One region of the Streptomyces sp. NPDC055078 genome, then DNA from elsewhere that is predicted to be linked to it. Evidence: riboswitches for the same ligand, from Rfam matches in the RefSeq annotation. Region 1 holds a riboswitch; each other region holds the start of a gene.

Region 1 (7,158 bases):
AGGCGTACTTCGGATACTCCAAGGACAAGGCGCGCAAACTGATGCTCGACGTCCATCACAAGGGACGCGCCGTCGTCTCCAGCGGCAGCCGCGAGGAGATGGAGCGCGATGTGCAGGCCATGCACGGATACGGACTGTGGGCGACCCTCTCCCAGGACCGCGACTGATGGCGGGACACTTCGAACCGGTCCCCGGCGGGGGTGCGGCCATCGCGCTCGACGAGGTCGAGATCTCCATCCTGCGCTCGCTCGCCGTCCAGCTCCTCGAACTGATCGGACCGGCCGACGAGCCGGTCGAGGGTGAGGACCCGCTCGCCGCGCTCTTCGCCGAGGGTCCGAGCGAACCACCCTCCGACCCCGCCCTGGCCCGCCTCTTCCCGGAGGCGTACGGCGGCCCCGACGCCGACGAGGCGGATGAGCAACTGCGGGCCGCCTCGGCGGAGTTCAGGCGCTTCACCGAACACGATCTGCGCTCCCGCAAGCGCGACGACGCCCTCTCGGTCGTACGGTCCCTCGACTCCCTCACCACGACCGGTGAGGACGAGGCCGTACTGAAACTCACCCCTGAGGACTGTCACCACTGGCTCGGCGCGCTCAACGATCTGCGGCTGACCATCGGCACCCGGCTGGAGGTCTCCGACGAGGACGAGGGCGCCGGGCTCTACCGGCTCCCGGACTCCGACCCCCGCAAGCCGATGGTGATGGCCTACCTCTGGCTCGGCGTCCTCCAGGAGACCCTCGTCGAGACCCTGATGCCGTAGCCGTTCCGGACTGCCGTCCCGGCCCCTCCCGCATGCCGCCGGCCCCCTCCCTGTTCGCTCAACAGACGCTCAAATCCGGATAACGATCATGTCACCGAACGGGCGTGCTTTGCCGTGCCGGGGGATTTTTGTCCGCTTCTCTCTGTGGCGTACGCCACACTCTCCGTGAGTGATCTCCGCTGTCCGCGTGATGGATCTGCACGACCGCCAGGGGCGCCACCCATGCCCCTGGCGGCGCTGTGACCGGCGGATCGCCGGTGGCACTCCATCCATATCCGGGGGGATCAGGACCTGATCCGTATCCGCGCGAGGCACAGACGCACAGGCGCGGACACGGATCGGCATGGAGAAAGGGCGCATCACCATGACCTCAGTGCAGGTCGACAAGCAGGACGGGCCCGACGGGCGGCCGGTCTCCACCGGGCCCGCGGACGCGGACCAGGGCTATCAGCGCGGTCTGGGCACCCGGCAGATCCAGATGATCGCGATCGGCGGGGCGATCGGCACCGGTCTCTTCCTCGGCGCGGGCAAGGCCATCTCCAAGGCCGGCCCCAGCCTGATCCTGGCCTACGCGATCGCGGGCCTGGTCATCTTCTTCATCATGCGGGCGCTGGGCGAACTGCTCATGTACCGCCCGGTCGCGGGCTCGTTCTCCGAGTACGCGCGCGAGTTCGTCGGCCCGTTCGCGGGCTTCGCCACCGGCTGGACGTACTGGCTCTTCTGGGTCGTCACCGGAATGACGGAGGTCACGGCCGCGGCCCAGTACATGACGTACTGGTTCGACATCCCCCAGTGGGTCTCGGCCCTGGTCTTCACGTTCATCCTCTACGGCGCGAACCTGATCTCCGTCAAGCTCTTCGGCGAGCTGGAGTTCTGGTTCTCCATGATCAAGGTCACCGCGATCGTCGGCATGATCCTGATCTGTCTCGGCATCCTCACCCTCGGCTTCTCCGACGCGGGTGACACCGCGTCCGTGTCCCTGCTGTGGAGCGACGGCGGCTTCTTCCCCAAGGGCATCGGCGGCACGCTGATGACGCTCCAGATCGTGATGTTCGCCTTCCTCGCGGTCGAACTGGTCGGCGTCACGGCCGGCGAGTCCAAGGACCCGGAGAAGACCCTGCCCAAGGCCATCAACACCGTGCCCTGGCGGATCGCCGTCTTCTACATCGGCGCCCTGATCATGATTCTCTCGGTGGTCTCCTGGACCCACTTCCAGCCGGGCGTCTCCCCGTTCGTCGCCGCCTTCGACAAGATGGGCCTCGCGGTCGGCGCGGGCATCGTCAACTTCGTCGTTCTCACCGCCGCCCTGTCGTCCTGCAACTCCGGCATGTACTCCACCGGCCGGATGCTCCGCGACCTCGCCCTCAACAGCCAGGGCCCGAAGCTCTTCACCCGGCTGACGAAGAACGGCACCCCGCTGATCGGCACCACCTTCTCCGCCGGTCTGATGCTGATCGGTGTCTGGATCAACTACCAGTGGCCCGGCGACGCCTTCAACAAGGTCGTCTCCTTCGCCACGATCTCCGGTATGTGGGCCTGGATCATGATCCTGATCAGCCAGCTCCGCTACCGCGCCAAGGCGGATCGCGGCGAGGTCCCGCAGTCCTCCTTCAAGGCCCCCGGCGCACCCTGGACCAGCTGGTTCGCACTCGCGTTCATCGCGATGGTGATCGTGATGATGGGGATCGACAAGGACGCCCGGATCTCGCTGTACTTCGCCCCGCTGTGGGCGCTGGGGCTGGGTGTGGCGTATCTCGTACTGAAGAGGCGGAACCCGGAGGGCGCGGCGTTCGCCAGGCGCTGAGCCCACCGGACCGGGCACGCACCCGCCGTCGGCCCTCTGCTTATGCTGATCGGCATGCTGACGCTCACCCAGGCCCTCTTCGACCAGATCGTGGCGCACGCCCGTGCCGACCACCCCGACGAGGCGTGCGGTGTGATCGCGGGCCCCGAGGGCAGCGGTCGCCCCGAGCGCTTCATCCCGATGCTGAACGCGGCCCGCTCGCCCACGTTCTACGAGTTCGACTCGGCGGACCTGCTCAAGCTCTACCGGGAGATGGACGACAACGACGAGGAGCCGGTGATCGTCTACCACTCCCACACCGCGACCGAGGCGTACCCCTCCCGTACGGACATCTCCCTCGCGAGCGAGCCAGGAGCGCACTACGTCCTGGTCTCCACCGCCGACACGGACGCCGCCGGACCGTTCCAGTTCCGCTCGTACCGGATCGTGGACGGCGAGGTCACCGAGGAAGAAGTGAAGATCGTCGAGGCATACTGAGCCCCGGCTCCTTCCTCAGCTCCTTCCTCGGCTCCTCAAGGACTCCCACCCGGTACGGGCTCCCACGCCGTACAGTCCGGCACAGGCTCGACTCCAACTCCATACAGCGGGCGGCAGGACCCAGGAAGCCGGTGTGAATCCGGCGCGGTCCCGCCACTGTGTTCAGGCGACGCGGTTCTCAGGCGTCCTCTGGCAGCCAGGAACTGACCTCGCCGCCCTTCTCCCACACCCAGGGGACGTGGAAATCCCCGGAGGAGGCACTACCCCGTCATGTCCGCCCTGCCCAGGCGCCATCGCGCCCGCCGCGCCCTGACAGCCGCCGCCCTGCTGCTCCCCCTCGCCGCCTGCGGAACCGGCCAGGACACCTCCCGCGACAACGACAACGACAACAACAACGGCAAAGACAGGAACGGGACCGACACCGCCCTGCCGGGCGCGTCCTTCCCGTACACGGTCGACAACTGCGGGGTGAAGACGACCTTCAAGGCCGCCCCGAAGCGGGCCGTCACCATGAACCAGCACGTGACCGAGATCATGCTCGAACTCGGTCTGGAGAAGTCCCTCGTCGGGACCGCCTTCCTGGACGACAGGATCCTGCCGCGCCACCAGAAGGCGTACGACGCGATCCCCGTCGTCTCCAAGGAGTACCCCTCCCGGGAGAAGCTGCTGTCCGTCAACCCCGACTTCGTCTACGGCGGCTACGGCAGCGCCTTCGAGGCCAAGGACGGACGCACCCGCGACGAGCTGAAGAAGTCCGGTATCGACAGCCGCATCAACCTGGAGTACTGCACCAAGGGGAAGACGACGCTGGACGACGTCTACCGCGAGATCGACGAGATCGGCCACACCTTCGGCGTCGGCGACCGCGCCCAGAAGTGGATCTCGAAGTCGCGCGCGGCGGTCAAGAAGACCGAGGCCGGTCTCGGCAGCCGTACCCCCGTCCCCGTCTTCGTCTACGACAGCGGCGACAAGACCGCCTTCACCGTCGGCGGCAAGGGCATCGGCAATGAACTGATCACCCGCGCGGGCGGGCGCAATGTCTTCGCCGACCTCGGCAAGACCTTCGGCGACGCGACCTGGGAGCAGGTCGTGGCCCGTAAGCCCGAGGTCATCGTGATCTACGACTACGGCTCCACCACCGTCGAGCAGAAGAAGCGGCGCCTCCTCGAAGACCCGGTGCTGCGGGACGTACCGGCGATCAGGAACAAGCGGTTCGCGGTGCTGCCGCTGTCCGACGCCGTCCTCGGGGTACGGATACCCGACGCCATCACCCGGCTCGCGGCGCAGCTCACGAGGTGAAGTCCCGACTGCGGTACGGGGCCGTGGTCGTCGCCCTGCTGATCGCCCTCGCGGTGGCGGTCGTCGCGGGGCTCGGCCTCGGCTCCGTACGCATCCCGCCCGCTCAGGTCGTCGAGGCGCTGCTGCCGGGTGCCGAGCCCAGCCCCATCCGGACGATCATCATGGACGTACGGCTGCCCCGCGTCCTCCTCGGGATGACCGTCGGCGCCGGGCTCGCCGTCGTCGGCACCGTCCTCCAGGCCCTCGTCCGCAACCGCCTCGCCGACCCCTTCCTGCTCGGGATCTCCTCCGGGGCCTCCACCGGCGCGGTCCTCGTGATCACCCTCGGCATCGGGGCGAGCACCGCCACCGCCCTGCCCGCAGGGGCGTTCCTCGGGGCGCTCGTCGCGCTGATCCTCGTCTACGGTCTCGCCCGCCGGGGCGGCACCATGACGGGCACCCGGCTGGTCCTCGCCGGGGTGACCATGTCGTACATCCTCACCGCCCTCACCACCCTCATCCTGATGGTGTCCGCCAGGCCCGAGCACTTCCGCGACGCCCTCTACTGGACACTCGGCGGCCTCGGCAGCGCCCGCTGGGAGAACATCTGGCTCCCCGGAGCCGTCGTCGCCCTCTGTCTGCCGCTGCTGCTCGCGCTCGCCAGACCGCTGGATCTGCTGCTCGTCGGGGAGGAGGGCGCGACCGTGCTGGGCCTGGACGTCTCCCGCTTCCGGGCCGCCGTCTTCATCTTCGCGTCGTTCGTCACCGCCGTACTCGTCGCCGTCAGCGGCGCCGTCGGCTTCATCGGCCTGATGGTGCCGCACGCCGCCCGGCTGCTCGTCGGCGCCACGCACCGGGCGCTGCTGCCGGTCGCCGCACTCGGCGGCGCGGTCGCCCTGGTCGTCGCCGATCTCGCCGCCCGTACCGCCGCCGCACCGCAGGACATCCCGGTCGGCGTCCTCACCGCGCTGATCGGCGGCCCGCTCTTCCTGTGGCTGATGCGCTCGCGCCGCACCGAAGGAGCACCGCTGTGAACGCCCGCGTGAACACGCCTGCCGCGAACCCTTCCGCAGCTCCTGTCCCGGCCCCTTCCGCCGACACCCGGGGGTCCTCCGCTGCCGCTGCCGGGGCCCGGGCCGCGTCCCTCACCCTCACCGGACTCGGCTACCGGACCGGCGGCAAGACCCTGCTCACCGGCATCGACCTCGACGCCCCGCCCGGCACCACCGTCGGACTCGTCGGCCCCAACGGCAGCGGCAAGACGACCCTCCTGCGCTGTGTCTACGGCACCCTGCGCCCCACCGCCGGGCAGATCCGCCTCGACGGCACCGATCTGGCCGCCCTCGGACCCAAGGCACGTGCCCAGCGGGTGGCGAGCGTCCCGCAGGACAACTCGGGGGAGTTCGAACTGACCGTGCGCGAGATCGTCACCATGGGCGGCGCACCCCACAAGCGGTTCTGGGAGTCCGACACCGCCCGGGACACCGCCGCCGTGGACGACGCCCTCGCCCGGCTCGGGGTCGCCGACCTCGCCGACCGGGCGTACCCCTCCCTGTCCGGCGGTGAACGCCAACGCGCCCTGGTCGCCCGCGCCCTGGTCCAGCGGCCCGCGCTGCTCGTGCTGGACGAGCCCACCAACCATCTCGACATCCGATACCAGATGGAGATCCTCGGACTCGTCCGGACCCTGGAAACCACCAGCCTGCTGGCCCTGCACGACCTCAACCTCGCCGCGTACTACTGCGACCGCCTCCATGTCCTGCGGGCCGGGCGCCTCGTGGCGTCCGGCACCCCTGAGGAGGTGCTGACCCCGGAGCTGCTCGCCGAGGTCTATCAGGTCGACGCCGAGATCACCCCGCATCCGGTCACCGGAGCACCCTCGATCACCTATCTGCCCCCCGCCCGCTGAGGCCCCGGACCGGCTCCACCGCGGGCCCCGGCCCGGTTCCGGGGACGCCCCTCCACCCGGTTCCGATGGGCCCCCGTACGGCTCCGCCGAGAGCCCCCGCCCAGTTGCTGAGCCGATCCCGTCCGCGATACGAGACGCCATTCCGGAACCCGGACCGGGAATCGATACGATGACCGCATGGTTCTCCACGACATGCGCGACAAGACGCCGAGCGGCTCCGTACTGCTCGTTGCGCGGCTGCATGTCGACCTGTGCCGCCTTGCCAGCGCGATGTGTACCTGAGCTGTACCCGAGCAGCCGGCCCACCCGACGCACGAACCCCTGGCGCGAGGGCCGATCCGCGCGCCCACCGCCTTCCGACTGGAGTCCACGACATGGCCATCGAGGTCCGCATCCCGACCATCCTCCGCACCTACACCGCCGGCTCCAAGGCCGTACAGGGCAGCGGAGACACCCTCGCCGCGCTGCTCGCCGACCTGGAGACCCGTTACCCCGGCTTCCAGGAACGCGTCGTGGAGGGGGAACAGCTCCGCCGCTTCGTCAACGTCTACCTCAACGACGAGGACGTCCGCTTCCTGGACGGCATCTCCACCAAGCTGTCGGACGGCGACAGCGTCACGATCCTCCCGGCCGTGGCCGGCGGCTCCGGTGCCCGCCGGGTGGGCATGTACTGATGCGCTACGACTCCCCGCTCGACGCGGTCGGCAACACCCCGCTGGTCCGCCTTCCCCGCCTCTCCCCGTCCGACGACGTCCGGATCTGGGCCAAGCTGGAGGACCGCAACCCGACCGGCTCGATCAAGGACCGCCCGGCGCTCCATATGATCGAGCAGGCGGAGAAGGACGGCCGTCTCACCCCGGGCTGCACCATCCTGGAGCCCACCTCGGGCAACACCGGCATCTCGCTGGCCATGGGCGCGAAGCTCAAGGG
Region 2 (7,158 bases), on a different contig from region 1:
GCCGCAGCACGACCACCCCCGAAGGCGCCTCCTCCGCGACGCGCTCCACCAGGCGCAGGCCGGCGGCGAGCGCCCGCCCGACCGACGCCGTACGTGTTTCGAGCGAGTCGTCGGCCTCGGCCCGCTCCGCGGCGTACACCCGCACCAGATCGTGCGCCCGGTAGCGCGACTGACCCGCGGAGTCGGTCCCCGTCCAGTCCAGCAACTGCGCGTCGACGAGCCGCTCAAGCACTTCCTCCGCCTCGTCCTCGGCCCCGTCGACGAGCAGCGCCACCATCCAGGGGGCCGTGTCGCACGGTCCGAGCACGGCGAGGCGGCGCAGTACCGTGCGGGCGTCCCTGTCGAGCGACTCGTAGCTCAGCCCCAGACTGGCCCGGACCTCCAGATCGCCCACGGCCAGCTCGTCGAGGCGCCGCCGCTCGTCCTCAAGGCGGTCGGCGAGGATGCGGTGTGTCCAGTGCCGGCGAGTGGTCAGCCGGGCCCCGGCGATCCGCAGGGCCAGCGGCAGACCACCGCACAGGGTGACGATGCGCCGGGCCGCGGCGTCCTCGGCGGGATCGTCCGTCGCGCCCCGGGCGCCGGTGACCCGGGTCAGCAGTTCCAGGCTGCGTGCCTCGTCCAGGACAGCGAGATCGGTACGCCGGGCCCCGTCGAGGCCGCCGAGCCGGGCCCGCGAGGTGACCAGCACACCACAGCCCGCGCCGCCCGGCAGCAGAGGCCGCACCTGAGCCTCCTCGCCCGCGTCGTCAAGGACCAGCAGGAGCCGGCGACCCGCGACGAGGCCGCGGAAGAGGTCGGCACGCTCAGCGGCATGCTCGGGCGGTGCCGCTCCCAGCGCGCGCAGCAGCCTCCCGAGGACGTCGCCGGATGTCACGGGACCGCCGGCGCCCTGTAGTTCGGCATACAGCTGACCGTCGGGGAATGCCTCCATGGCCAGGTGGGCGGCCTTCACCGCGAGGGCGGACTTGCCGACACCGGCCGGCCCCGACACCACCACGACGGCGGGCGCGTCCCGGGGTGCGGTGAGCCCGTCGACCACCTCGGCGATCTCCGCCTCGCGCCCGGTGAAGTCCCGGATGGCAGGCGGCAGCAGGGACACGGGCCGGGGTGTGACGGGCACCTGCGGCACCGAGACATCAAGGGCCGCCGCACCCTCCTCGGCGCGCAGCAGCACAGGGTCGGCCCTCAGGATCTCTCCGTGCCGCCAGCAAAGCTCGGGTCCGGGGTCGATCCCGAGTTCCTCGGCGAGTACGGCACGTCCCTCCTCGAACACCGTGAGGGCGTCGGCCTGCCGCCCCACCCGGTAGAGGGCGAGCATGAGCTGTCCTCGCAGCCGCTCCTTGGTCGGGTGGGCGCCGACGAGTCCCTTCAGCTCGGTGACCAGCTCGCTCTCCCGCCCCCCGCATTCGAGTTCGGCGGCGATGCGCTCCTCGACCACGGTCTGCCGGGCCTCCTCAAGCCGTGCCGCCTCGCTCCGCAACGCCTCGCCGACCCCGCCCAGCGCGGAACCACGCCACAATTCGAGCGCGGCACGCCCCGACCGGGCAGCGGCGGAGTGATCACCCCGCGCGGCGGCCCGCCGCCCGGCCGCGGCCAGTTCCTCGAACCGCCCGAGGTCCACCGTCCCGGCGTCGGGCCGGATCACATATCCCGGCGCGCGCGTCTCGATCGCCCCCCGGCGCGCTTCCGGCAGGGCCCGCCGCAGGGCCGAGACATACGTCTGGACCAGTGCCCGGGCCGTCTCCGGCGGCTTTTCTCCCCATATGACGTCCACCAGATCGTCGGCAGGTACGACATACCCGGCGCGCAGCAACAGCGCGGCCAGCAGGGCACGGGGCTTGGGCCCGCCCAGGCGCAGGCAACGTCCCTCCCACATCGCTTCGACCGGCCCGAGTAAACGGTATTCCACAGCCATGCTCTCCCCCGAGGCGTGACGGACACTGACTCACGCCTCATGGTCCCCCAACCGTCCCGGCGGAGCGAGGAGCAGGGGGATTCCGTAGCGCATTGTGGGATGGTGTCGCGGGGCTGCCAGGCGACCCTCGCCCGCCGCCCTGCCGACGCCTTGGGCGCCTCTGGCCGACGCCTTGAGTGCCTGCCCGCCACCTCTCCGCCGCCTCTCCGCCGACCCCTTGGGCGGTCTCCGGCGACCCTTGGGCGGCTCTCCGGCGGCTCTCCGGCGACCCATGAGACCTGACCCCTCATAAGGCGGGCGGCACCACCGCGACACAAGATGTGGGGGGTGCCGCATCTCAGTGCCCCCACATGTATGCTCATCTCGCTGTCGCCGCAGAGGAATCCGGTGCGAATCCGGAACTGTCCCGCAACGGTGTGCTGTGGTGCGCTTTGTCGTACCAGCAAGTCCGAGCGTCTGCCGACAGCGCACCCGGCTCATCCGACCCGGGTGCCCAGACGTCCGGGCCTCGCGGTTGGGTCGGCGGACGCCGTACGGAGTGCTGCCCCGACCCGGGTACGCACTCTCTTCGGCGCTGCCCTCTCGCCCCGGCCCGCGAGCCGAGCGAGGGAGAGCACCACGTGACGATCGCGCCAGCCGATCCGGCCACAGACACCCCAGAAGCCTCAACCGTCTCCCCCCTTTCCGGGCGGATGCCCGCCCCGGCCACCGGGCAGGCCGGGGACGGCCGGACCGAGCCTGGCCGGACCGGCGACGCGCAGCCCGGGGACGTACAACCCGCCGACGTACAGGTCGGCGACGTACAGGCCGACGACGGGCGGTCCGAGAACGGGCGGTCCGACAGCGGACTGCCCGGTGACAAGCGACCCGGGAATGAGCCTGGCGACGGCCCCGGGACCGCGCTGCTGCGGACGCTGACCGACCTCACCGCCGACCTCCCGGACACGGACCCCGGCCGGGTCGCCGCCGCGGCGCTGCGCGGCCGGAACGCCGGATCGGACGCGGCGGAACTCCGTGGACTCGCCATCGACGCCGCCGCGGGCCTGATCTCCGAGGACCCGGCGTACTCCCGGCTCGCCGCCCGGCTGCTGGCCCGCGCCATCGCCGACGAGGCGGCGACCCAGGGAGCCGTCTCGTTCTCCGCGTCCGTCGCCGTCGGCCACACCGAGGGTCTGATCGCCGACCGGACCGCGGAGTTCGTCACCGACCACGCCGCCCGGCTGGACGCGCTGATCGACCGGGAGGCCGACGACCGCTTCGGCTACTTCGGGCTGCGGACCCTCTACAGCCGCTATCTGCTGCGCCACCCGATCACCCGCCAGGTGATCGAGACGCCCCAGCACTTCCTGCTGCGCGTCGCCTGCGGACTGGCCGAGGACCGCTCCGAGGGTGCGGCGGGTGAGGTCGCCGAACTGTACGGGCTGATGAGCAGGCTCGACTACCTCCCCTCCTCCCCCACCCTCTTCAACTCCGGCACCCGCCACCCGCAGATGTCGTCCTGCTATCTGCTGGACTCCCCGCTGGACGAGCTGGACTCCATCTACGACCGGTACCACCAGGTCGCACGCCTCTCCAAGCACGCGGGCGGCATCGGGCTCCCGTACTCCCGTATCCGCGCCCGCGGTTCACTGATCCGCGGCACCAACGGGCACTCCAACGGCATCGTGCCGTTCCTGAAGACCCTCGACGCCTCGGTCGCCGCCGTGAACCAGGGCGGCAGGCGCAAGGGAGCCGCCGCGATCTATCTGGAGACCTGGCACGCGGATGTCGAGGAGTTCCTCGAACTGCGCGACAACACCGGGGAGGACGCCCGGCGGACGCACAATCTGAATCTCGCGCACTGGGTCCCCGACGAGTTCATGCGCCGGGTCGAGGCCGACACCCGGTGGTCGCTGTTCTCGCCGGCCGATGTGCCGGAGCTGGTGGATCTGTGGGGCGACGACTTCGACGCCGCGTACCGCGCGGCCGAGGCGGCGGGCCTGGCCCGTAAGACCCTGCCCGCCCGTGAGCTGTACGGCCGGATGATGCGTACGCTCGCCCAGACCGGCAACGGCTGGATGACCTTCAAGGACGCCGCGAACCGTACGGCCAACCAGACCGCGCTGCCCGGCCACACCGTCCACTCATCGAACCTCTGCACCGAGATCCTGGAGGTCACGGACGACGGGGAGACGGCCGTCTGCAACCTCGGCTCGATCAATCTCGGCGCGTTCGTGGCGGCCGATGCCGCCGATGGTACGGACGGCGGCGCGGGTGGTACGGACAGCGGCGCGGAGCTGGACTGGGAGCGGCTGGACGCCACCGTCCGTACCGCCGTCACCTTCCTCGACCGGGTCGTCGACATCAACTTCTACCCGACCGAGCAGGCGGCCCGTTCCAACACCCGCTGGCGGCCGGTGGGCCTGGGTGTCATGGGGCTCCAGGACGTCTTCTTCCAGCTCAAGCTGCCGTTCGACTCCCCCGCCGCCCGGGCGCTCTCCACCCGTATCGCCGAACGGATCATGCTCGCCGCGTACGAGGCGTCCGCCGGTCTCGCCGAGCGCGGCGGCCCGCTCCCGGCGTGGGAGAAGACCCGGACCGCGCGCGGTGTGCTGCACCCGGACCACTACGGGGTCGAGCCGCACTGGCCGGAGCGGTGGGCGGCCCTGCGTGAGCGGGTCGCCAGGACGGGGATGCGGAACTCCCTCCTCCTGGCGATCGCCCCGACCGCGACGATCGCGTCCATCGCGGGGGTGTACGAGTGCATCGAGCCGCAGGTGTCCAATCTGTTCAAACGCGAGACGCTCTCCGGGGAGTTCCTCCAGGTCAACTCGTATCTGGTGCGAGAGCTGAAGCGGCTGGGCGTCTGGGACGCCCAGACCCGGGAGGCGCTGCGCGAGTCCAACGGCTCGGTGCAGGGCTTCACCTGGATTCCGGCCGAGGTGCGGGAGCTGTACCGCACGGCGTGGGAGATCCCGCAGCGCGGTCTGATCGACATGGCCGCCGCCCGCACCCCGTATCTCGACCAGTCGCAGTCGCTGAATCTGTTCCTGGAGACGCCGACCATCGGGAAGCTCAGCTCAATGTACGCATACGCCTGGAAGCAGGGGCTGAAGACGACGTACTACCTGCGTTCCCGCCCGGCGACCAGGATCGCCCGCGCGGCCGGTGGCGGCGGTTCGGTTCAGGCAGGTGCTGCCACGGCTCCCGCTCCCGCGCCCGACCCCGCCCTCGCACCCGTACCCGTACCCGTACCCGTACCCGTACAGCAGCCGTCGCCCGACGACGCCGTCGCCTGCTCCCTTGAGAACCCCGAGTCCTGCGAGGCATGCCAGTGATGTCCACCTCCCCTGCGAAGACTCACGCGAAGAAGCACGAGAAGAACCTCCTCGACCCCGGCTTCGAGCTGACCCTGCGCCCGATGCGCTACCCCGACTTCTACGAGCGCTACCGGGACGCGATCAAGAACACCTGGACGGTGGAGGAGGTCGATCTCCACTCCGATGTGTCCGACCTCGCCAAGCTGTCGCCGGGCGAACAGCACATGATCGGGCGGCTGGTCGCGTTCTTCGCGACCGGGGACTCGATCGTCTCCAACAACCTCGTCCTGACCCTGTACAAGCACATCAACTCCCCCGAGGCGCGGCTCTATCTGAGCCGTCAGCTCTTCGAGGAGGCGGTGCACGTCCAGTTCTATCTGACGCTCCTGGACACCTATCTCCCCGACCCGGATGACCGGGCGGCGGCCTTCGACGCGGTCGAGGAGATCCCCTCCATCCGGGAGAAGGCGCATTTCTGCTTCCGCTGGATGGACTCGGTCGAGAAGATCGACCGTCTGGAGACCCAGGCGGACCGCCGCCGCTTCCTGCTGAATCTGATCTGTTTCGCGGCCTGTATCGAGGGGCTGTTCTTCTACGGCGCTTTCGCGTACGTGTACTGGTTCCGCTCCCGTGGCCTGCTGCACGGTCTCGCGACCGGCACCAACTGGGTGTTCCGCGACGAGACCATGCATATGAACTTCGCGTTCGAGGTCGTGGACACGGTCCGCAAGGAGGAGCCGGAGCTGTTCGACGACGCGCTCCGGCAGCAGGTCACCGACATGCTCAAGGAGGCCGTGGAGGCGGAGTTGCAGTTCGGCCGCGATCTGTGCGGCGACGGGCTGCCCGGCATGAACACCGAGTCGATGCGCGAGTACCTCCAGTGCGTCGCCGACCAGCGGCTGACGCGGCTCGGCTTCGCCCCGGTGTACGGCTCGCGGAATCCGTTCTCCTTCATGGAGCTTCAGGGGGTGCAGGAGCTGACGAACTTCTTCGAGCGCCGCCCGTCGGCGTACCAGGTGGCGGTGGAGGGGTCGGTGGACCTCGGCGAGGACTTCTGACTCGGCGCGGAGTTGTGACTCGGCGCGGAGTTGTGAGCGGGCCGGGGCGGGGTGGCCGGGGCAGCCGGCACGAGGGGGCTGTACCGGGCGCCCCGGCCCCTGCCCGTCCGGCCCCTGTCCGCCCGGCCTCTGTCCGTCCGGTCCCTGCCCACCCGGTCCCGTTCGCCCTGCTCCGCCGCCCGTAGCTGACGGTCGACGGCACGGTCCCTGGCATGCCCGAGCAGGGACGGGAACAGCAGCAGACCGGCGGCGGTGAGGACGACGATGAGGGCGATGAACGTGTTCATATGTCCACTGTCGTCCTCGCCCGCCCACCCCGGCAGTGGCAGGACCGCCATGAACCATCGAATTACTGCCACGCCCGTGCGACACTCACCCCATGCTGAAGAATGTGGCCGTCGTGCTGCTCGAAGGTGTGCATCCCTTCGAGCTGGGCGTCCTGTCCGAGGTGTTCGGCCTGGACCGCAGCGCGGACGGAATGCCGCTCTACGATTTCGAGGTCGTCTCCGCCGAGGGGCCGACGCTGGCCACTCACGCGGGGTTCACCCTCACCGCGTCGGAGGATCTGCACCGGCTGGAGGCGGCGGACCTCATCGCCGTCCCCACCGGCGACGCCTTCGTCGTCCGTGACTACCCGCCCGGGCTGCTGGCGGCGCTGCGCCGGGCCGTCGAGCGGGGCGCGCGCGTGCTGAGCGTCTGCTCCGGGGCATTCGTCCTGGGTGCGGCGGGCCTCCTCGACGGCCGCCGCTGCACCACCCACTGGCGGCACTCCGCGCAGCTGGCCGAGCGCTTCCCGCTCGCCGACGTCGACCCCGATGTGCTGTACGTCGACACGGGCCGGGTCATCACCTCGGCGGGCACGGCCGCCGCGATCGACGCCTGCCTC
Region 3 (7,158 bases), on a different contig from region 1:
CTCGGCGATGTCGTCGCCCTGGGTGCGCATCGCGGAGGTGCCCCAGACGGTGAGACCGACCGACTTCGGATAGCCGCCGGTGTCGGCGAGATAGCGCTCCACCAGGGAGTCGGCCAGCGCCTGGCCGACCTCCCAGGACAGCCGGGACGGGATCGCCTTGGGGTCGACCGAGTAGAAGTTCCGTCCCGTCGGCAGGACGTTGACCAGCCCGCGCGTCGGGGAGCCCGAGGGGCCGGCCGGGACGTATCCGCCGTCCAGCGCCAGCAGGATGTTGTCGATCTCGTCCGAGGTACGGGCCAGCCGGGGCACCACCTCACGGCAGGCGAACTCCAGCACGGCCACCGCGTCCGGCAGTGCGGCGTCCAGCTCCTCGCGCACCAGCGCGGGCACCGCGGCGGCGTCCCAGCCCCGCGACTCCAGGCCCTCAGCCAGCCGCCGGCACAGCTGCTCCAGCAGATCGATGGCGTCCGCACCCGTCCGCGCCGGGCCGTCCACCAGCGAGGTGAGGCCGTCGGGAACCTTCACCGGAGCACCCGGCGCGGCGAGCAACTCCTTCTCCACCAGCCCGAAATGGCCGGCCAGGGCGGCCCGCAGACCCGGCAGCGCATGGGCCCGCCCACCCCAGACCTGGGAGGCGCGCAGGACGGCCAGCACCAGATTGACCCGGGGCTCGGCCTCCGGGCCACCGCCCAGCACATGCAGGCCGTCCCGGATCTGGACGTCCTTGATCTCACAGAGATAGCCGTCGATATGCATGACGAACTCGTCGAAGTCGTCGTCGCCCGGCTGCTCGTCGACCCGCAGATCGTGATGCAGCTCGGCCGCCTTCACCAGCGTCCAGATCTGCGCCCGCACCGCCGGGGCCTTCACCGGGTCGAGGTCGCTGACGAGCGCGTACTCGTCGAGGAGCTGCTCCAGCTTGGCCAGATCGCCGTAGGTGTCGGCGCGCGCCATCGGCGGCACCAGATGGTCCACGACCGTCGCATGGCCGCGCCGCTTGGCCTGGGTGCCCTCACCGGGATCGTTCACGATGAACGGGTAGACCAGCGGCACCTCGCCCAGGACCGCGTCGGGGCCGCAGCCCGCCGACAGCCCCAGCCCCTTGCCCGGCAGCCACTCCATGGTGCCGTGCTTGCCCAGGTGGACGATCGCGTCGGCGCCGAACGACTCCTCCAGCCACCGGTAGGCCGCCATGTAGTGATGGGAGGGCGGCATGTCCGGGTCGTGGTAGATCGCGATCGGGTTCTCACCGAAGCCGCGCGGCGGCTGGATCATCACGATGACGTTCCCGAACCGGAGCGAGGCCAGCACGACATCGTCGCCGTCGACATACAGCGAGCCCGGTGGCTCGCCCCAGTGCTCCAGCATCCCGTCCCGCAGCGACGGCTCCAGCGCCTCGAACCAGGCCCGGTAGTCCGCGAGGGGCACCCGCGCGGGCGCGGCGCTCAGCTGCTCCTCGGTCAGCCACTCCACATCGTGACCACCGGCGGCGATGAGCCGGTGGATCAGCTCGTCCCCCTCGTCCGGGTAGCCCTCGACGAGATATCCGGCGTCCCTCAGGGCGTCCAGGAGCCGCACGGCGGACGCCGGGGTGTCGAGGCCCACCGCGTTGCCGACCCGGGAGTGCTTCGTCGGATAGGCGGTGAAGACGAGCGCGAGCTTCTTCTCCGCGTTCGGCTTGTGCCGCAGCCGGGCGTGCCGCACGGCGATCCCGGCGACCCGCGCGGCCCGCTCCGGATCCGCCGTGTACACCGGGACGCCGTCGGGGCCGTCCTCCTTGAACGAGAACGGGACCGTGACGATCCGCCCGTCGAACTCGGGGATGGCGACCTGCATCGCCGCGTCCATGGGGGAGAGCGCGGCGTCCGACGCCTCCCACACCCGGCGGGATGAGGTGAGGCACAGCCCCTGCAGCACGGGGACGTTCAGCTCGGCGAGCGCCCCGATGTCCCATGCCTCGTCATCGCCGCCCGCACTGGCCTCGGAGGCGTTGGTGCCCCCCGCGGCGAGTACGGTCGCGACCAGCGCGTCGGCCTGCCCCAGCAGGTCGTACAGCGCCGGATCGGCGCCGCGCAGCGAACCGACGAACACCGGCAGGGCGTTGGCCCCCCGGGCCTCGATCCGCTCGCACAGCACATCGACGAACGAGGTGTTCCCGGACAGCTCGTGGGCGCGGTAGAACAGCACCCCGACGGTCGGCAGCCCCTCCCGGTGGACCCTGGCGCCGTGCACCCCCCACTGGGGCATCTCCTGCGGCCCCGCGAACCCCTGCCCGGTCAGCAGCACGGTGTCGGAGAGGAAGCGGGCCAGCTCCACGAGATTGCCCGGGCCGCCCTCGACGAGATACCGCAGCGCCTCGGCGACCACCCCCGCGGGCACCGACGACTCGGCCATCAACTCCGCGTCGGGGACGGCCTCCCCACCGAGCAGCACCGTCGGAATCCCCGAGGCCCGCAGCGCCGCCAGCCCGTCCTCCCAGGCCCGCTTGCCGCCCAGCAGCCGGACGACGGCGACCGACGCGCCGTCGATCAGCGCGGGCAGCTCCTCGGTCACATCGACACGCGTCGGATTGCCGATCCGGTACGGCGCGCCGGAGGCGCGGGCCGCCAGCAGGTCCGTGTCGGCGGTCGACAACAGCAGCACAGTGCTCATGCGGGTGCTCCGGATTCTGTGGGTGCGCCAGGGGCGATGAAAGGAAGTCCTGCGGGCGCGCCCTGCTCGATGAGCCGCATGAGCGCGTCCGTGTCAGCGTGTTCTTCGACGAGGTCGCCGAGCCGGTCCAGCTGCTCCTCGCGGAGCGCTCCGAACGACGTGTCCTCAGCGGGCACGAAACGCCGGTGGGTGGCGCTCGCGACCTGTCTCAGGAACTGCCGCCGGAAGCCGTCACTCTCCAATGAGCCGTGCCAGTGGGTGCCCCACACCTCACCGACCCGGCAGCCCCCGGGGAAGGCCGCTCCGCCCAGCACCTCGGCGACGCCGTGGTGGATCTCGTACCCATCCACGCGCTCGCCGAGCGCTGTGCCCGTCGGCCTCGCAAGTGTCTTCTCGGCCGCGAACCGCACCCGCACGGGCAGCAGTCCCAGACCGGTCACGGAACCTGCCCGTGACTCGACCTCATCCTCAATGTGCTCACCGAGCACCTGGAACCCGCCGCAGATCCCCAGCACCGGACGCCCATCGGCCGCCCTGCGCGCCAGCTCCCGCGCCAGTCCCCGCTCCCTCAGCCACTCCAACGCACGGACCGTGCCCCGGGTTCCCGGCACGATCACGAGATCCGCGTCGGCCAGTTCCTCGGGCCGGTCCACGAACCGCACGATCACCCCCGGCTCCGCCGCCAGCGCGTCCACATCGGTGAAGTTGGACATCAGCGGCACCGCACACACCGCGACCCGCAGCAAGTCCTCACCGACGGGCGGCGCCACGGCCGACTCGCGGACGGCCCCGCGCAGGGACACCCGCAGCCCGTCCTCCTCGTCGATGCCCAGCCCGTGCGCGTACGGCAGCACCCCGTAGGTCCGCCGCCCGGTGAGCCCTTCGAGCATGTCGAGCCCCGGCTCCAGCAACGACACATCGCCGCGGAACTTGTTGACGAGATACCCGGCCACCAGCCGCTGATCGGCCGCGCCGAGCAGTGCGGTCGTACCGAAGAAGGAGGCGAAGACACCGCCGCGGTCGATGTCCCCGACGATGAGCACCGGGAGTTGGGCGGCGCGGGCGACGCCCATGTTCACGATGTCCGTGCGCCGCAGATTGATCTCGGCGGGACTGCCCGCCCCCTCGCAGATCACGGCGTCGTAGGTGCTCCGCAGCTCTTCCAGGCACTCCACGACCGTGGACAGCAACTCCTCCCGCCGGCCGCCGCGCAGCGCCCTCCCGGCGGACGGCCCGCCGAAGAACCCGCGGGCGCTCAGTTCGCCCACCGGCTTGCCCAGCAGAACGACCTGACTGCTGCGGTCGCTCCCGGGTTTGAGCAGAACGGGGTTCATCAGCGCCGTCGGCTCGACCCGGGCCGCCTGCGCCTGCATCGCCTGCGCGCGGCCGATCTCCGCGCCCTCGCGCGTCACAAACGAATTGAGGGACATGTTCTGCCCCTTGAAGGGCGCGACTTTCACACCCTGCCGCACCAGCCAGCGGCAGATCCCCGCGGTGACGACGCTCTTGCCCGCGTCGGACGTCGTACCCGCGACGAGCAGCCCGCCGCCGCGTCCCCGGCGGCCGGTCATCGGACCGCTCCCCGTACGGAACGGAGAACGCGCCGGGGTGCGCGCGGCGGGACCTGCCGGGACAGCCGCCGGAACAGCAGCCGGCCGGTGACACCCGCGCCCAGGGCGAGCAGACTCACCCGCCGTGACAGCCTGACGGCCCGTTCGATGTCCCCCGTCTCCACCGGACGCCCCCCGGTGTGGAGCGCCGGCCGGTGCTCGACCCGGCCGCCGTACGCGAGGGTCCCGCCGAGCCGTACCCCGAGGGCACCGGCGAACGACGCCTCCACGGGGCCCGCGTTGGGGCTCGGATGCCGGTGCGCGTCGGCCCGCCAGGCCCGTACGGCCGTACGCGGCTGCCCGCCCGCGAGAACGGCGAGTGCCGCCGTCAGCCGTGCTCCCGGCCAGCCGGCGAGGTCGTCGAGGCGTGCCGATGCCCAGCCGAACCGCCGATAGCGGGGTGACTTGTGGCCGACCATCGCGTCCAGGGTGTTGACGGCGCGGAAGCCCACCAGCCCCGGCACGCCCGCGAGGGCTCCCCACAGGAGCGCGCCCACCACGGCGTCTGAGGTGTTCTCGGCGACGGACTCCACCACCGCACGGGCGACCTGGGCCTCGTCCAGGGACTGCGGATCGCGCCCGCACAGCCGCGGCAGCCGCTCTCTGGCCAGCTCCAGGTCCCGGGCGGCGAGCGCGTCGCCGATGGCGCGGGCCTCGCGCCCCAGTGACGTACCGCCGACAACGGTCCAGGTTGCCGCTGCGGTCAGGGCCAGGGACGCGGCGGGACTGGAACGCGCCCCGCGCGCGAGAAGCACGGCCGCCGCGGTCGCGCCTCCGGCGCACACGGCGGTGTGCAGTGCGCCCCAGCCGCGGTGGTCACGCCACAGGACCCGTTCGACGGCGCCCGCGACCCGCCCGAACGCGGCGACCGGGTGCCCCCGGCGAGGATCACCCAGCAGCAGATCGCCGGCCAGTCCGGCTGTGGCGCCGTACACGAATACTCGGTCGGCACGCATGGGTTCAGGCCGGTGTCTCGTTCCGGACGGGCCCTGGACCGTCAACCGGGCTCAGGGCAGTACTCGGGGCAGGTGCTGAACCGCAGCCAGGCATGGCGATATGTCCTCACTCAGGGTGTCCGCGCCCTGGTTCGACGTGATCGACGGTGAGAGTTCCTGGCTTCCGGGGATGACTCCCCGGTGACAGTGGCGGGACCGCGCCGGATTTGCACCGGCTTCCTCTGTTGCCGTCGTGATGGCCCCGGAAGTCCACCACGCTGTGAGAACACCCGTCAACCTGCCGTTGACCTGCGACGGGACAGTGTGCTGAGACCCACACTCGGGCGCGGACCCCCGGGAGGCGCGGAAACCGGCCACCCCGTCCGGACGCCGCCGGTCCGCATGGCGGCCCGATACACAAGGCACCGGCCCGTGCACCGGCCCGTGCACCGGTCCGCATGGCGGCCCCGATGCGCGAGGCTTACCGGCCCGTGCACACAAGCGGACCGGACCGGCACCCGAAGGATGTCCGGCCCGGCCGGTGGGACGGGTGGTGAGGATGTGCGGTCAGGCGACGATCAGATAGATCCCGTACGACACGGCCGCCACACAGAGCGCGAAACAGGCGTACGCGCCAGTCCGCGCGAGTGCCACGGAGGTCCCGCCGCCCGCCGCCGAAGCCTGCTTGCTGAGTCCGATGATCCCGAGGGTGAACAGACCCACCAGAGCGACGGTGGCGACAAGGCTCACGCCGAAGACGGAACCGAGGGCTGCCCAGTCGATTTTCATGCCGAATCCGTCCTTACACCGCGGCCGGGCTCGTCGGGCCGGCTTCGGGGGCGGCGGGCGCGGGGCCCGGAATGGTCGTCTTAAGGTCCTGCTGCGAGGTGACACCGGCCGGCGGCGGGGCGACGGCCGCGACGGCCGCGGTCACGACGCCCGCGGGTTCGCCGTCCTGGTCCACATCGTTGACATTGGTGTGGTCGACCACCTGGCGGCGCGAGACCAGCCAGATCGCGGCGCACGAGGCGACCAGGAAGACCGCGACGGCCGCGACGCCCCAGTCGCCCTGCTTGGTCACATACTCCGAACCCGCCGCGACCAGGGCCGCGGCCGGCAGGGTCAGACCCCAGGCCACGAACATCCGGGTGGCCGTGGACCAGCGGACCACACCGCCCTTGCGGCCCAGACCCGCGCCCATCACCGCGCCGGAGCAGGAATGGGTCGTGGAGAGCGAGAAACCGAGGTTGGACGAGGCGAGGATGACGCTGGCCGCGCTGGTCTGGGCGGCGAAGCCCTGCTGCGGCTGGAGGTCGGTCAGGCCCTTGCCCATCGTGCGGATGATGCGCCAGCCGCCGAGGTAGGTCCCCAGCGCGATCGCGATACCGGCGGACACGATGACCCACATCGGGGGGTTGGAACCGGGGTTGAGTACGCCGCCGGCGACGAGCGCCAGCGTGATGATGCCCATCGTCTTCTGCGCGTCATTGGTGCCGTGGGCCAGCGAGACCAGACCCGCGGACGCGATCTGGCCCGTGCGATAGCCCTTGGCGGTCGCCTTGTCGTCGGTGTTCCGGCCGATCCGGTACGTCAGCCTGGAGGCGAGGTAGGCCGCGATACCGGCGACGAGGGGGGCGGCTATGGCGGGGATCAGCACCTTGGTGACGACCGTGCCACCGTTGACACCGCTGATCCCGACCGAGGCGATCGTGGCGCCGATCAGACCGCCCATGAGCGCGTGCGAGGAACTGGACGGCAGGCCGATCAGCCAGGTCATCAGGTTCCAGAGGATGGCGCCGACGAGCGCCGCGAAAATGACTTCGGGGGTGATGCCTGCCTCGTTGACGATTCCGCTGGAGATCGTTTTGGCGACCTCCACGGACAGGAACGCGCCGACGAGATTGAGAACCGCGGACATGGCCACCGCGGTCTTGGGCTTCAGGGCGCCGGTCGAGATGGTC

The links. A riboswitch is a leader RNA that binds a small molecule or an ion and turns the genes downstream of it on or off. The one in region 1 is predicted to bind cobalamin.
Region 2: linked by a shared signal. The riboswitch ahead of ACWF94_RS13790 (ribonucleoside-diphosphate reductase subunit alpha) and the one ahead of ACWF94_RS21715 (ABC transporter substrate-binding protein) in region 1 are both predicted to bind cobalamin.
Region 3: linked by a shared signal. The riboswitch ahead of ACWF94_RS16125 (cobalamin biosynthesis protein) and the one ahead of ACWF94_RS21715 (ABC transporter substrate-binding protein) in region 1 are both predicted to bind cobalamin.

Annotation. Positions count from the first base shown of each region.
Region 1 is NZ_JBSGUP010000262.1:2,527-9,684, forward strand. Features, by position in the region: gene clpS (ATP-dependent Clp protease adapter ClpS) at 1-167, shown strand, start outside; gene ACWF94_RS21700 (DUF2017 domain-containing protein) at 167-760, shown strand; gene ACWF94_RS21705 (amino acid permease) at 1,125-2,564, shown strand; gene ACWF94_RS21710 (Mov34/MPN/PAD-1 family protein) at 2,619-3,041, shown strand; cobalamin riboswitch at 3,140-3,268, shown strand; gene ACWF94_RS21715 (ABC transporter substrate-binding protein) at 3,312-4,340, shown strand; gene ACWF94_RS21720 (FecCD family ABC transporter permease) at 4,337-5,353, shown strand; gene ACWF94_RS21725 (ABC transporter ATP-binding protein) at 5,350-6,228, shown strand; gene ACWF94_RS21730 (putative leader peptide) at 6,406-6,510, shown strand; gene ACWF94_RS21735 (MoaD family protein) at 6,603-6,902, shown strand; gene ACWF94_RS21740 (PLP-dependent cysteine synthase family protein) at 6,902-7,158, shown strand, end outside.
Region 2 is NZ_JBSGUP010000125.1:1,187-8,344, reverse strand. Features, by position in the region: gene ACWF94_RS13795 (AfsR/SARP family transcriptional regulator) at 1-1,915, opposite strand, end outside; adenosylcobalamin-variant (AdoCbl-variant) riboswitch at 2,282-2,381, shown strand; gene ACWF94_RS13790 (ribonucleoside-diphosphate reductase subunit alpha) at 2,536-5,232, shown strand; gene ACWF94_RS13785 (ribonucleotide-diphosphate reductase subunit beta) at 5,232-6,272, shown strand; gene ACWF94_RS13780 (hypothetical protein) at 6,176-6,610, opposite strand; gene ACWF94_RS13775 (GlxA family transcriptional regulator) at 6,652-7,158, shown strand, end outside.
Region 3 is NZ_JBSGUP010000160.1:5,941-13,098, forward strand. Features, by position in the region: gene cobN (cobaltochelatase subunit CobN) at 1-2,652, opposite strand, end outside; gene ACWF94_RS16120 (cobyric acid synthase) at 2,649-4,223, opposite strand; gene ACWF94_RS16125 (cobalamin biosynthesis protein) at 4,220-5,218, opposite strand; cobalamin riboswitch at 5,348-5,479, opposite strand; gene ACWF94_RS16130 (hypothetical protein) at 5,765-5,986, opposite strand; gene ACWF94_RS16135 (anion permease) at 6,000-7,158, opposite strand, start outside.